DNA from 3 places in the Shewanella sp. SR43-8 genome. Region 1 is predicted to be linked to each of the others. Evidence: predicted binding sites of a transcription regulator. Region 1 holds the regulator's gene; each other region holds the start of a gene.

Region 1 (5,423 bases):
TTAAAGCTGCGGCGGATGAAGAATGCTCCACCACGGCGGAACATTGGCCCTGCAGGCCAAAAGTTCAAGTTAATACCGGCCGCAATATGCGGCGGAACCATACCCTGATAATACAAAATGTATGACAGCAACAAGTAATCCATATGGCTGCGATGACAAGGCACATAGACAATTTCATGGCCATCATGGTGAAGCTGTCTTACCTGTTCAGCACCTTTGATATTGATACCGCTATATAATTTATTCCATAACCAAGTGAGAAAACGCTCGGCAATGCGCACTAAACTATCTGAATAGTCTGCGGCAATTTCATCGAGGTATTCAATCGCAGTTTCACGAGCTTTTTCAGGAGATACTTTTTTGTTGACTGCTTCTTCTTCAATAGCCTTTTTAATTGAATCTGACTTTAATAAAGAGGCAAATAGCATTTGACGATTAGGTAATTGTGGCCCTGTCATAACTTTACGTTGGCGACGGAAATGTACTCGCGCGACACGAGTTAATTTATGCGCAATTCTTTTGTCTGTACCATGCTCATCAGCCATATGGCGCAGCGATAACGCATTAGAAAACTGCACAAAATTATGTCGCCCTAAAAATAAAATCATCAGCCACTTACGTAACCAAGTTGGGTTTTCTCTTTCAAAAACAGCCGCTGTCATGCTGTCTTCTTCCTTACCAGGAGTACGTCCCCAATAAAGACAAACTGGCACTAATTGAATATCAAGGTCAGCATTCTCACTATGAAGCGATAATAAACGGGTAAAATAATTAAGGAACTTCTCACCACTTTCACGTTTACCAAATAGAGGTTTACGCCCCTCTAAACACACCACTCGAGGCACTCTTAAACCATCAAGCTGTAACGGCTCATAAGGACTTGGCATACCAAATCCTTCAGTGATTTCGCTCAAGGCGGCAATATCACTAATAGATTCCGTTTTCATCAAATAAACCAAGGGCTTGGTCGGATCTATATTGAGGTCATCAAACGGATCATGGGGCACCACAATGGTCTGTACCATCCATTTCTGAACCCATTTTAATGCTTGTAAAAATATTGAATCTGGTTTTGACATGGTTATTTTCGCAACATAAGCCATTGTAATATTGTCGTATAGGATACCAGAAACCACCCTGCTTACACTATCTGGCCGACTTATCTTTACGTGTAAGCTCTCACTTTAAGACATAGTGCAAGATAAAACATATATAATAACTAATAAAAACATTTATTTAAGTTACAAAAAGCCAATAAAACACAAAAAATAGTTGGTTAATACTTGCACGAACACAAACACTGTATATAATGACAGTCACTGTATAAAAAGACAGGAATCATCATGAGACCGTTAACGCCGCGCCAAGCAGAAATATTAGACTTAATTAAAAACAATATCGCCGAAACAGGTATGCCACCCACTCGTGCTGAAATTGCGAAACGTCTTGGCTTTAAAAGTGCTAATGCTGCCGAAGAGCATTTAAAAGCATTAGCCAAAAAAGGCTTTATCGAGATCATGCCTGGAACCTCTCGAGGTATTCGCTTACCTCATGAAGAACAGATTGAAACCGGTTTGCCTCTGATTGGACAAGTTGCAGCTGGTGAGCCTATTTTGGCTCAAGAACACGTTGAACAGTATTATCAAGTCGACCCGAGCATGTTTAAACCTGCCGCAGACTTTCTGTTGCGCGTTCGTGGTGACAGCATGAAGAACATCGGTATTTTAGAAGGCGATTTACTCGCGGTTCATAAAATGCAACAAGCACGTAATGGCCAAGTTGTAGTAGCGCGTGTTGATGATGACGTCACCGTAAAACGATTTGAACAAAAAGGTAATGTGATTTATCTGCACGCAGAAAATGACGATTACACCCCGATTAAAGTTGATTTAAGTTGCCAAAGCCTAACCATCGAAGGGCTTGCCGTTGGCGTTATCCGTAATGGAGATTGGTTATGAACAAACTAATGGGCATCGCGCCACGTCACCCAGGCTTATGGGTAGATTTAGCTGAAACAGAATTGCATGGCAACCAAACCATTCGCACATTACAAACAGTCACCCAAGGTGAAGCTGAGTTGAGCCAGTTGTGTAGTCAACTCGCCACATTGAGCCAACAAGGTCGATGGATTGTGTTAATTAGCCCACCACACATTGGCTATAAACATATGCTGGCAAATGCTGGCGTGAGAATGGACCGTATTTTACTGGTGCACACTAAAGACGAAGTCGAAACCTTATGGGCGATGGAAAAAGCGCTTACCAGTGGAACATCAAGTGCTGTCGTCACTTGGACAAGCTCACTTGACGCTCGTGATAGTCGTCGATTAGAAATTGTGGCTAAAAGTGCACGGGCTTTAGGTGTGGTAATTGAGGATGTGAATGCTCACTTACCTCACAAACATCAACTTGTTAGCCCTACATTAATAAATGGAACAAGTAATTTTTGCTCATTTCACTAAGCATTAACCCTTACTTACCAAGCCCTGTATTGAATTCAGGGCTTTTTTTCATCTTTTTTCAGTCAATTAGCCAACAAAGTGATCTTGATCAATGTTTAATCTACAGCTAATGTTGTTCCCAAGGATGAAATATTATTCATCTTTAATTGGACGTGAATGACAGTGATTAAGATTACTTTCAGACAAATGAGCCAACTCAATATTGATAAGTTCTGTAGTAGGTACAAGCGTGGTGCACCGCTAATAATAAAACCGTAAACAACCTGTTTACTGCCACCAAGGTACTTTGAGGTCATCAAACTTTTTTCGGGAACCGAAAAGTTTGCATAGAGCAGAGAATTACTGTGTGACTTTTCTTTGTAATTGCTATTTGCAATGAACAGAGGAGCAGTCTTGTGAAGCAATGGTGGTATTGTTTACTGGTGGTGTTTATAGCACTTCCGCTTGGGGCATCAGAAATGTCCCTCAACATGACTCAAGGCGTGACAGATATCAGTGGTAAGGTTTATGGCCTCCACATGACGATACTTTATATCTGTTGTGCCATTGGGTTAGTGGTGTTTGGGATCATGATTTATTCAATGATTTACCATCGCAAATCAAAAGGCGCTGTTGCGGCAAATTTTCACGAAAGTACTAAAGTGGAAATAGCTTGGACCGTCATTCCTTTCATCATCTTAATCGCCATGGCTATTCCAGCCACTAAAACCTTAATTGCCATGGAAGATCCCAGCAATGCGGATCTCACCATCAAAATTACTGGGTCGCAGTGGAAATGGCATTACAGCTATTTTGATAAAGACATCGAATTTTACAGCACATTATCGACCCCCAGAGATCAAATCGATGGCATAGAGACTAAAGGAGAGCATTATCTTCTTGAAGTCGATAAACCACTCGTACTGCCCATTAACCAAAAAGTGCGTTTTTTAATGACATCAGATGATGTGATCCACTCATGGTGGGTTCCGGCTTTTGCGGTTAAAAAAGATGCCAATCCAGGCTTTATTAATGAAGCATGGACCCGCATTGATAAGCCCGGAATTTATCGTGGCCAATGTGCCGAATTGTGCGGTAAAGACCATGGATTTATGCCAATTGTGGTGCAAGCATTATCAGAGACAGATTTTGATAATTGGTTAGTAGAGCAAAAGCAACTGGCCAGTAATGCCGCTGCTGCGGCGGCTGCATCACTGTCACAAACCTTATCTCTTGAAGAGTTAACCACCCAAGGCGAACAGATCTATCTTGCTCGTTGCGCCGCTTGTCACCAACCTAATGGTGCGGGCCTTCCAGGTGTATTCCCATCACTAATTGGCAGTCCTATCATAAAAGGCCCTGTTGCAGGTCACCTCAACATCGTCTTAAACGGTAAACTAGGAACCGCAATGCAAGCCTTTGCCAAGCAACTTACCGCCCAAGAGATTGCCGCAGTGATTACCTTTGAGCGTAATGCTTGGGGCAATAATACCGGTGATGTTGTTCAAGCTGCTGATGTGAGTAATTTCTCTGGCGGCAATGAAGCAAGTACTGAAGCAAATAAGACTGAAAGCACAATGGCCGCAACAGCAACTGAGAGCACCAATACTGCGACAGAAAAAGCGACTCAGGCTCTTGAAACCATCGCAAAGGCTGTAACACCAGAGGTTGTTGCCATTGAAGATCTGCCGACCTTAACCTTGGAGCAATTAATCACAGAAGGTGAGCAGGTTTATGCCACCACTTGCGCCGCATGTCATCAAGCCTCTGGTGCTGGTTTGCCAGGCGCTTTCCCTTCACTTATTGGCAGCCCTGTGGTTACCGGACCGGTTAGCGGACATATCGATATCGTTATGCACGGTAAAGCAGGCACCGCGATGCAGGCATTTAGTAGTCAACTTAGCCCACAAAAGATGGCCGCGGTGATTACTTATGAGCGCAATGCGTGGGGCAATAATTCTGGCGAGGCGGTGCAACCTGCCGATGTCGCTAGCCATGGACAGTAGGGGAAGACAATGAGCACAACAACGCACGATACACTAGCTACCGCTCATGATGATCATCACGGAGCGCCGAAAGGGCTCATGCGCTGGCTACTCACAACTAATCATAAAGATATCGGTTCGCTGTACTTATGGTTTAGTTTTATTATGTTTCTCACTGGTGGCGCCATGGCAATGGTCATTCGGGCAGAGTTATTTCAGCCTGGATTACAGCTAGTAGAACCTAACTTTTTTAATCAAATGACCACGGTTCATGGTCTTATCATGGTATTTGGCGCAGTGATGCCGGCTTTTACCGGATTAGCTAACTGGTTAATTCCAATGATGATCGGTGCACCAGACATGGCTTTACCGCGGATGAATAATTGGAGCTTTTGGATTTTACCGTTCGCGTTTACCATATTACTCAGTTCGCTATTCATGGAAGGCGGTGGTCCTAACTTTGGTTGGACATTCTACGCACCGCTATCAACCACTTATAGCCCTGATAGCACCGCTCTATTTGTATTCGCCATCCATATCATGGGTATCAGCTCGATAATGGGCGCGATTAACGTTATCGTAACCATTGTTAACTTGCGCGCTCCTGGCATGACATGGATGAAACTGCCTTTGTTTGTGTGGACTTGGTTAATTACTGCCTTTTTATTAATTGCGGTGATGCCAGTGCTCGCAGGCGCAGTGACTATGGTGTTAACCGACAAGTTTTTCGGTACCAGCTTTTTCGATGCTGCAGGTGGCGGTGACCCAGTGATGTTCCAGCATATTTTCTGGTTCTTCGGTCACCCAGAAGTTTACATCATGATTTTACCCTCATTCGGCATTATCTCAGCCATTATACCGACCTTTAGCCGCAAGAAATTGTTTGGCTATTCCTCTATGGTTTACGCTACTGCCAGTATTGCTGTGCTGTCGTTCTTAGTATGGGCACATCATATGTTTACCACAGGCATGCCGGTATTCGCCGAGTTGTTTTTCAT
Region 2 (5,423 bases), on a different contig from region 1:
TTCTGTACCACAAAGATCGCGCGCCAATACTCGTCCAGACTCTGCCGCATTAAGTAATAAACTATGGGTGGCGGTATTCAATAATCCAATCGCGGTTAAACTCGGTGGCAAAGACTTTGCTTCTCGTGCTTCTAACGGTTGCCAAAGCTCTTGTCCACAAGCTAGTGCGGCAACTTGTTCAGCATTAGCAAAACGCTTGTCAGTTACACTTGGTACAACTAATAAAGGTTTAGTGGCACCTGCGGCTTTAGCAATGGCAATCCCTTCTCGAGCAGCTTTGGCAAAAATCCTCACATCGCTATACTCATTGCCGCTATCAGCCACTGGAGAGATGATCAATCGACCACCGGCCAACCCCGGTGCAAAAAGGAGCGTGGCACTTTTACCGACACGCATATCAATTTGGCGAGCGTGTGCAGCAAGCAAACTCACTTCATCTTGTTTAATCTCAGCTAAACTCGTCGCTATCACGACAACAGCGTCCCAACCTTCGCCTTCAAAAATAGCCCCATCACTTATGACATCAATAATTGGCACTTGGAAGGCGGTAACCGCTTTATTCACTTGGGTCATACAAGATCCTTACTCTTTAGGAATACAGATAAATTAGTGGGTTCATAATTATTTACAGATTTGTGGACTAAACCTTGGCAAATCGGTATCGCAATATCAAGTAACTGCGCAGAATATGTTAAAATAATTGCAGTTATATTTTGTGTCGTATATCGACTTGATTTCATCTTAGAGGGCGTTTCGTGACTGCATTAACTCAATTATATCCTCAGCCTCTATGGCAATGGTTTGAACAAATTTGCGCTATTCCACATCCATCAAAGCATGAACATGCGTTATCACAACATATTCAGCAATGGGCAAAAGCTCAAGGCCTTGCGGTTGTTGAAGACAAAGTCGGTAACTTGATCATCCGTAAGCCTGCCACAGCAGGAATGGAAAACTGTAAAATAGTGGTGTTACAAGCGCACATTGATATGGTGCCGCAAAAAAATGCCGACAAAGTACATAACTTTGAAACCGATCCGATTGAAGCTTATGTAGACGGTGATTGGGTTAAAGCTAGAGGAACAACCTTAGGTTCTGATAACGGTATTGGTATGTCTTCGGCGCTGGCTGTTTTAGGCAGTAAAGACATTAAGCACGGGCCACTCGAAGTACTGCTCACCATTGATGAAGAAGCTGGCATGACGGGCGCTTTTGGTTTAGAAGCCGGTTACCTTGATGCAGAAATCTTAATCAATACAGACTCTGAGCAAGAAGGTGAAATCTACATGGGTTGTGCTGGCGGTGTTGATGCACAGATAAGTGTACCAATGTCTTGGCAAGCACCAGAACAAAGCAACGCCAGCTTTTCACTGACCATGTCAGGATTAAAAGGCGGTCACTCTGGGGTTAATATTCACCTTGGACGTGGTAATGCCAATAAGTTATTAGCGCGCTTTTTGTTTAAATACAGTGACGAATTAGCCCTAGAGCTAGTTAGCTTTAGTGGTGGCTCGCTGCGTAATGCCATTCCGCGTGAAGCTAACGTGCAATTTATGCTACCAGCAGAAAATATTGACGCACTAAAGCAAGCCATTGAATCGTTCCAAGCCCTAGTTCGTGAAGAATTAGCCGTTGCAGACCCAGGCATGCTACTGAGCTTAGCAGCAATTGATGCACCCACCAAAGTCATGGGCGAAGAGGCGCAAAATACCTTAATCGACTTATTACATGCTTGCCCTAACGGCGTAATGCGCATGAGTGATGAAGTTGAAGGCGTCACTGAAACATCACTAAATATAGGCGTGATCAGCACTGAAGATGAAAGTGTAGAAATATTATGCCTTATTCGTTCATTAATTGATTCAGGTCGTGAAGAAGTCACCGGTATGCTAACCGCACTATCAAACCTATCGGGTGCTAGCATAGATTTAAGCGGTGCTTACCCGGGGTGGAAACCAGATACTAGCTCACCTGTAATGGCAATTGTGCGAGACACCTATAACGATATTTATAAAAAAGATCCTACCGTGATGGTTATCCATGCAGGTCTAGAATGTGGTTTATTTAAAGAGCCTTATCCACTAATGGACATGGTCTCTATTGGGCCGACTATTCGTTATCCACATAGCCCTGATGAAATGGTCAACATCACCACTGTTGGTCAGTACTGGGAATTGCTACTTGCCGTATTAGAACGTATTCCAGCTAAAGAAGCGTAATCAATAGCGATGATTTATGCGTAAAACTAAAAAACGACAGAAATGTCGTTTTTTAGTTTTAGACTTGAGCGTTTTTCATTGCAATTCTAACATTTAAAACTGCAAATCAAGCTGAGTAATATGTGCCACTGGATTATCTGTAACAGCCAGTGTTGTATCAGCTAAACCAACACTAACCCCCAATAAGCGAATACCTCGCCCTTGGCTGCGCAGCAAAGCCTGTTGCAGTAAATCATGAAACAAATTAATCGACATTTCATCACTGCGATGTTCGATGGTGGTCTGTTTAAAATCATTAAATTTCAGCTTCACAACTTGCTTGTGGATCTGTCTATCTTTAGCACTGCGATGAACCCGAGCACTCAATTCTTGGATAAGCTGTGGTAATACTTGACGGCATTGCTCTAAGGTAAAAATGTCTTTGGCTAACGTAGTTTCAACCCCAACTGACTTTCGCACCCGATGCGGACTAATTTGTCTTGGATCTATCCCTTGTGATCGCTCAGCTAATACATGACCAAATTTGCCAAATACCTCAATTAATTGCGCTTTTGGATACTGTTGCACGTCATAGCAGGTGGTTAAGCCAATATCAGCTAACTTTTTTGAAGTGACTTTACCGACGCCAGGAATTTTACTCAGAGGAAGATCTTTTACAAAATCACTAATTTGATTAGGAGTGATGACATATTGGCCATTAGGTTTATTTAAATCGGAAGCGATTTTAGCTAAAAACTTAATCGGTGCAATACCCGCTGAGGCGGTTAAACCTGTGGTCTCAAATATATCATTTCGAATAGCCTTGGCAATTAACGTGGCACTGCCTTGGTGAGCATCGCAATCAGTCACATCAAGATAAGCTTCGTCTAGAGACAAGGGTTCGACAAGATCTGTGTATCGATGAAAGATCTCACGTATTTGCACAGACACCGATTTATATACATCCATGCGCCCTGGCACTAAAATTAACTGCGGACACAGCTGCAGTGCATGATAACTGGACATAGCACTTCGCACGCCAAATTTGCGGGCCTCATAACTGCAGGTACTTATCACACCGCGACGATCACTTCTGCCGCCAACAGCAATGGGCTTTCCTCGTAATTCAGGAAAATCGCGCATTTCTACCGCAGCAAAATAACAATCCATATCGATGTGAATGATTTTACGCATTCTATAACCATCATCATTTACTCAATTAAAAACAATGATACTGTATATAAAAACAGTATTCAATCATTGTGTATTGTTAATATAATGAATAAGTACAACTCAACATACTTTTTAAAAGTCAAAACCTAGCTTCAAGTCATTCTAAAACTCGATAAAATATTATTGAAGAAAAACCTAGATCATCTACGAAGTTAATCAATTGGCTAAATCGATTGTAGACAATGTTCTTATTACTTCATTTCTGTTTATTGAGTCATTATTTCTTTTCAAAAGCATTACAAAATCATAAGCATTTAACTTATTTTGACTATCTAGCAGTTCAGGGTCACTACCTTTGCTAAGTAAGTATTCGACTAATTTTTTATCATTAAGTAAGATTGCAGCATGAAGAGGTGGTAATCCATCAATCTCGCTTTTGCTATTAACAGAGGCACCATTTTCGATAAATTTATCTAAGTAAACATATTTTTTTTTCTGATTAGAAATGCTAAATAAAAATGCTATACCGCTAGCAGACTGAAGCTCATCTAAGTCTTGTTTAGTTAATCTAAAATTAAACAAATAAAATTCACAGAATGAATTTGGTATGTAATGTGTATTATCTTCTACACTACATAATACAACATCTTCAACACGGCTATTTTCAAGCGAATAAATGGCACCTAATGAATACAGAATAATAGTAATGAAAACACATCCAAGTAATACCTTAAATCTCATTTTAACTCCATATAACTTTGTTGTTTAAGTTAAAAGCTAAAACACCAAAATGTGGACCTTTTGTTTTTGCTATTCCATTTAAATACATGAGTAAAACACGACCAAAACTGTATGATAGTTGCTCTCTCACTCTGTCATATATTTTTATTTGCATTAAATCTTTAGCTGTTGCATGACTAAACCAATGCTTTGCAGCACTTCGCCCAAATTTTGTTATAACTTTTTTAGCACCATCTTGAGGGTTCATTGTTGCTCGAAATAAAGAGTCAATAAACCCCATCGCATAAGAGGCGTCTACAGCCTCAACTAACAAACCTTGAGCAAACTCACGTACTTCATCAGTAATATCTAACTCATCAATAATCGAATGTTGACTCGAAAATATAAATTTGAGAATAATTATAGTTTCATCATTATCAAATATAAGTTCACTACTCTTGAAACTCTTAAGGTGTACATTTCTATTCATTTCAACTTCCATGTAGTTTATCAAATGTTCTATAAAATATATCAATTTAGTTAGAAACAAACCATTATCACTTTTAATGTATCTCCCACCAACGAACACAAAAAAGCCCAAACTGAGTTGGGCTTTATTAACATGTAAAGTGTCGACTAAGTCGTTACATTTTAGTCTGTAAATAGTTCTGTAAACCAATACGTTCAATAAGACCTAATTGCTTTTCTAACCAATACATATGATCAGATTCAGTGTCATCTAATAACACCTCTAAAATTTCACGGGTTTGGTAATCAGCCTTTTGCTCACATAAGCCGATAACCTTACGTAAATGATCAGCCACATGATATTCATATGCAAGATCATTTTGTAGCATTTGTTGCACATCTTTACCTATGTTGAGCGCTTCACGACTGGCAACATCTGGAGTGCCTTCTAAAAATAAAATACGTTGGATCAACTTAGCTGCATGTAATTTTTCATCGTCTGATTCATGTAGAATACGGGTATAAAGTTCGTTAAATCCCCAATCCTCATACATGTGAGCATGGACAAAATATTGATCCATAGCAGATAATTCGCCGGTTAATAAACTATTGAGCGCATCGATGACTTCTGGATGACCTTTCATAATAATGTCCTATTAATCGTTAATTTGTGATTGAAGGTAATTTTGAATACCCGTTTGAGTGATGAGCTCTTGTTGTGATTCAATCCAATCTAAATGCTCTTCTTCATCTTCGAGTAAATCTTCCATTAAATCGCGACTAACATAATCTTGCTGAATTTCGCATACCTTAATGGCTTCACGCAAAATGGCAATTTGTTCCGTTATCGCAGTGAGATCGCAG
Region 3 (5,423 bases), on a different contig from region 1:
TAATGTTGGAGTGGCAACTTTTTTCGCCGTGATCACTTGAATCCCCAATCCAATGCGCGATAGCTCACCGCCAGAGGCGACTTTTGAGATCGGTTGCAATGGTTGTCCTGGGTTAGTGGTCACCATAAACTCAATGTTATCGCAGCCATTAACTGAAATGTTGTGCGGATTATGATTAATCTGAATGGTAAACTTACCCTTAGGCATGTTGAGTTCATGAATAGATTGAGTGACTAACTTATCTAATTCCTTGGCATAACGGCTGCGGCTTTGACTGAGTTTTTGTGCATTGGTTAGATAAGCATTTCTGGTGTCTGCAAGTTGTTGTCTTATTTCATCTAATTTAGTTTCATCGTCAGCAAGTTCGGCTAATTCACTCATAAGCGCTTGATGATGTAGCGCTAGCTTGTCAGCACTCACATGATGCTTACGTGCCAATTGCATTGCCATTGATAGGCGTTTTTCTAAATAGGCGAAATGTTCAGGATCAAGCTCTAAACTACTTAAATAACTCTCAATTTCGCTAGCGCTTTCTTGTACTTGAATTAATGCATCATTGATCATAGTGCTAATCGGGCTAAGTGATTCATCGTAGCCTTGAAGCGTATCAGCAATAGTGGCCACTTTATTGAGTAGTGATTCGATATTAGCATCATCATTTTCGGTCAATAAATGCAAGCCCGCTTGGCAACGTTCAATTAGATCTGTGCCATTGGCTAAGCGTTTGTGTTCTTGTTCTATTTCATCAAACTCATCTAAGCCTAAGTTGAATTCATTAAGCTCTTCAACTTGATATTGGAGTAACTGTTGACGAGAAATACGCTCATGCTGAGCTTGCTCAAGATCCTTCAGCTCGTTTTCAACTTGCTTGCAGCGTTGGTAGCTGGCACTGACACTATCGAGTAGTAGTCTGTGATTTGCATAGTTGTCGAGTAGGTTTAATTGATGTTCGCTTTTGAGCATAGCGTGATGAGCATGTTGGCCGTGAATACCAATCAATAACTGGCCGATGGCTTTTAATTGTGTCACAGGAACTGGATTACCATTAATGTAGGCTCTTGAGCGGCCATCACTGCTAATGGTTCGACGCAATATGCATTCATCTTCAGCATCGAGATCGCTATCTTCAAGCCAACGTTTAGCTAAAGGCACATCGACAAGGGTAAACCTTGCACTCACTTCGGTTTTGCTGGCGCCAGGTCTGACAGTATTGGCATCACTACGATTACCAAGACATAACCCAAGTGCATCGATTGCAATCGATTTACCTGCACCAGTTTCGCCGGTGATGCTTGTCATACCGGCTTTAAAATCGAGTTCTAAAAAACGCACGATAGCAAAATTATTGATGCTGAGTTGGCAAAGCATAATGAATTCCTGTCAATAAACGACCAAACCACTGTATTGATAAACAGTATATACTGATTTTATATACAGTAAAGTGGTTGAGGTAAAATTATTATTGACTATTTTATCGTCGAGAGTCGGTTGAACATTAAGCAATGGATTTTAAAAGTGTTTCTATTATAGGCAAACTGATAAAGGTGATTAATGTGCCATATAAAATCCCTTGAGCACTTCCATTGGCATTAATTTGGTATCGTTCAGCCAACAGATATACGCTTGCTGCCGTTGGTAAGGCTGCTAAAAGTACTCCCATAATCAGTAGTTGATGCTCTACGCCAAAGAATTTGAGTAATCCAAAGGCAATCAAGGGCTGAACAAATAACTTGAGTAAGTTAATGAAACTGAGTTCTATTATAAGTCCGAGACTGAACATTTTTGCGAACGATTGATGTCGTAACGCTTTAGCAAGTACCATTCCGATGGCAAATAGTGCACAAGGGCTTGAGGTATTGCCTATTTGATGCAGTACTAATGCCAGACTCTCTGGTAAGGTAATATGCAATGCCGATAGGCTGATACCAATGACGCTGCCCAGTACAATCGGATTTTTGCATAGTGCATTCGCCATGATGACGATGGCATGATCAGTTGATTTTTTGTCACGGCTGGCCAGTTCAATAGAGACCAAGGCAAAGGCAAACATAAACACCGACAGTAAGCTGGCAATGGCAGCGGCAACTAAGGCGATCTTGTTACCTGGGAATAACAAGCTCAGTAATGGAATACCAATAAATGCAGTATTGCCAAAGGTGGCATTTAAGGCGCGCATTGCCGCAACGGTTTGCTGCTTAGGTTTGCGCCACAATGACACAGCAATCACCAATGCATAGGTAATGATCATCGCCAAACTAAAGCCACCAATAAAGCCCCATTGAATAATGTCTTCAATGCGTGTTTCAGCTAATACAATCAGTAAAATTGCCGGAAAGGCAATGTAGTAGACAAATTGATTGAGGATCAGATCGGTGTCGGCTGGCAAAAATCTCAATTTTTGTACAATACTGCCAAGCAGCATAATGATAAATACAGCGATTAGCGGGGTAAGAATACTGGACATCCCACGCAATTCCTTAACAAAATGACAATATGGTCACTTTACTGCGTTTTGCTAGGAGGATGCAATTAGGCTAAAGTTAAACGAGTGTTTATTTTTTACTTTTGGCTCAAACTGACCTGTAATACTTTTGCTGATGACAATATTTCAAGTTCAGTAAAAATGCACTTACTGGATTCAACCCAAAGAAAGAGCCTATTTGCACCAGATAACTAACGATTAAGGTACAATTATCGGTTTTTTATCAGGCTGGATAAAAATGAAACTGTGATAAAAAATTTCATGGCGTGACACTCAATAAAAAGCCTGAATAACATCAGGCTTGGTTGTTTATTGGCAGTATCGGAGTCAGCCCCTATAGACTAATGCCAATATTAGACACACCGGCTTCGATAATCTCTTTACGTAAACCTTTAACCAGTTCGCTGGTGATTTCTGGGTTAGCTTCGATAATGTCGAGTAACATGCCTTGTAGTTCTTTTTCTTCTTCCATTACTGGGTGCGAAAATACAAATTCATCAAGTTCTTCATCCATTAATGATTCATCACTAATTGCTTCAATGTAATTTGCTACAGTGCTTGATGATAACTTACTAATATTAGTAATATCTTCTTCAATTTTCCCGTCTATTGCACCCATTAGCGTTGCAATGGCTACTGCTGCATCCATGGCAGGGTAAGCACCATAGGCTTCAAATTCACTAGGATCTGGAGTATTTTCATCAAGGCGTTGTAAATGCACGTCAATATTGAACTTAAGTTTTTTGTCATACTGGCTTTGCCACAGTAACTCTAAGGCTGTACTGAGCACCTGCGGTTGGCCAAATTCACACACTTCAGAAAATAATTGGTAGTTAGGCAACATTCGTTGGCACAATGCTAAAGCAAAAAGCTGCTTCTGAGGTAACGATAACGCTTTTAGGCGTTTGAAAAAACCGGATTTACTGGTCATGGGGTATATCCACTGATAGCTGGTTTATGACTTGATTTGCTGCTGATTCTACCTTAGTTAACTCATCAAGTAACTCTAGTATTTCAGGTTCTAAGTCATCAATGGCAATTTTATGCTTTAATGCTGACTCAATATCCCGGCACAGTTTTTGTGTAGTAGGTACACCGCAATAACATGTTGCGCCATGCAGTTTATGCACCGCTTGCACAAGTACCTCAGCATTTTTTGCAATTAATGCCTCATTAATCGTTGCGGTGGTTTCAGGTAATGAGTTAACTAGCATCTTTAACATGTCTAATGCTAAATCTGTTTTTTGATTGGCCTGGGTTAAACATAAATCCCAATTGAGCACATGAGTATCAAAATGGGTGAATTTCGGTTTAATTATCCATCGACTGATAACGCTTTTTAGTGACAGTTCATCAATAGGTTTGGGAAGGAAACCATCCATACCACTGGCTAATATGTTCTCACGTTCTTCTGCAATAGCATGTGCAGTAACGGCAATAATCGGCGTATTTCGATTGAGAGATCCTGAACGAATTTGTTTGGTTGCGGTAATGCCATCTGTGCCTGGCATTTGAATATCCATAAAGATTAAGTCAAACACTTGTGTGTTTGCTTGTTTTATCGCATCCGCGCCGTTATTGACTGTGACCACATTATCGACCAACTCTTTGAGTAAGGTATCAATTAGCTTTAGGTTAGCCATATTGTCGTCAACGGCTAATACGGATGCATTTTGGCGTTTGCTAATCTCATGGTTTATTTGTTCAGGTAAAGCCACTAAGGTTGACGGCATTGGAGGATAGATTAAATGATGTGCTAGGGTAAAATCGCTAACCGGAGTGTTGAGCAATACATCTGCATTGACTTTTAGTACATTGATTATCATGTCTTGGTCTAGACAGTCATGCAATAAAATAAGGCAATCAGTATGCTGTCTGGCTTGTTGTAACAAATGAATAAAGGCTGCGTTGTCTGCAAACCCATGACAGCTAATGATGATGTAATCAAACTTGCTGTTTTTACTTTGTAAAACCGATGTCAGGTTTTCGGGATTGGCAACACTAGTGATAATTAATTGCCATGACACTAAGCGACGGTTAAGAGTGTCGCGAGTTAATTCTCGTGGTTCATACAATAATACTGATTTATGTTGCAATACATCCACTGGCAGCACTTCACCAATTTCAAATTGACTGATCCCCAGTGGTAAAATAAACCAAAAGTTTGAGCCTTTATCGGGCGCAGAGGTAAAGCCTATTTGGCCGCCCATTTGGTTAATTAAGCGTTTGGTAATGACTAAACCTAATCCAGTGCCACCAAAGCGGCGAGAAATTGATGAGTCTGCCTGGCCAAATGCCTGAAATAGATACTCTTGCTGACTTTCATCAATGCCAATACCGGTATCAATAACTTCGCAGCGTAAGGTAATATTATCGTCGTCCTGACCCACTAAGTGGATTTTGAGTATCACACTGCCTTTGTCGGTAAATTTGATGGCGTTACCGACTAAGTTGGTAATAATTTGACTCACTCTCATGGCATCACCACTGACGCTTTCAGGAACATTGGCATCGATATCAATGACTAATTCTAGGCCTTTTTCTTGAGCACTTCCGGCAATAATGGTCAAGGTTTCGGTAAGGGTTTCACGCAATGCAAATGGCATTTTCTCTAATACCATTTTGCCGGCTTCTAGTTTTGAGAAGTCGAGAATGTCATTGATAATCCCTAATAAATTACTCGCACTGCGTTCAATAGTTTTAATGTAGTCGAGCTGGCTGGTATGCAATGGCGTTTTTAACAGCTGTCTTGCAAAACCTATGACACCATTAAGTGGGGTACGAAGCTCATGCGACATGTTAGCTAAAAATTCTGATTTTATCCGGCTTGCTTCAAGCGCTCGTTTCTTAGCTATATCGAGTTCTACGTTCTGAATTTCAATTTGTTCAAGGGTTTCGCGTAAATCTGAGGTTGCTTGATCAATATTTTGCTGCATTTCAT

The links. Region 1 encodes LexA, which represses DNA repair genes until DNA is damaged. Its sites were predicted from a motif close to TACTGTATNNNNATACAGTA; they were not measured.
Region 2: a site for LexA is predicted at 3,431-3,450, ahead of dinB (DNA polymerase IV). Genes of this name have one in related genera too.
Region 3: a site for LexA is predicted at 1,398-1,417, ahead of recN (DNA repair protein RecN). Genes of this name have one in related genera too.

The regions. Positions count from the first base shown of each region.
Region 1 is NZ_JACJDX010000008.1:90,864-96,286, reverse strand. Features, by position in the region: gene plsB (glycerol-3-phosphate 1-O-acyltransferase PlsB) at 1-1,079, opposite strand, end outside; gene lexA (transcriptional repressor LexA) at 1,344-1,958, shown strand; gene H5114_RS11785 (cell division inhibitor SulA) at 1,955-2,461, shown strand; gene coxB (cytochrome c oxidase subunit II) at 2,857-4,446, shown strand; gene ctaD (cytochrome c oxidase subunit I) at 4,456-5,423, shown strand, end outside.
Region 2 is NZ_JACJDX010000001.1:503,724-509,146, forward strand. Features, by position in the region: gene H5114_RS02110 (leucyl aminopeptidase family protein) at 1-573, opposite strand, end outside; gene H5114_RS02115 (aminoacyl-histidine dipeptidase) at 756-2,219, shown strand; gene dinB (DNA polymerase IV) at 2,313-3,392, opposite strand; gene H5114_RS02125 (ankyrin repeat domain-containing protein) at 3,588-4,112, opposite strand; gene H5114_RS02130 (hypothetical protein) at 4,114-4,581, opposite strand; gene bfr (bacterioferritin) at 4,736-5,203, opposite strand; gene bfr (bacterioferritin) at 5,216-5,423, opposite strand, start outside.
Region 3 is NZ_JACJDX010000001.1:398,065-403,487, reverse strand. Features, by position in the region: gene recN (DNA repair protein RecN) at 1-1,368, opposite strand, end outside; gene H5114_RS01705 (AEC family transporter) at 1,496-2,464, opposite strand; gene H5114_RS01700 (YjaG family protein) at 2,817-3,413, opposite strand; gene barA (two-component sensor histidine kinase BarA) at 3,403-5,423, opposite strand, start outside.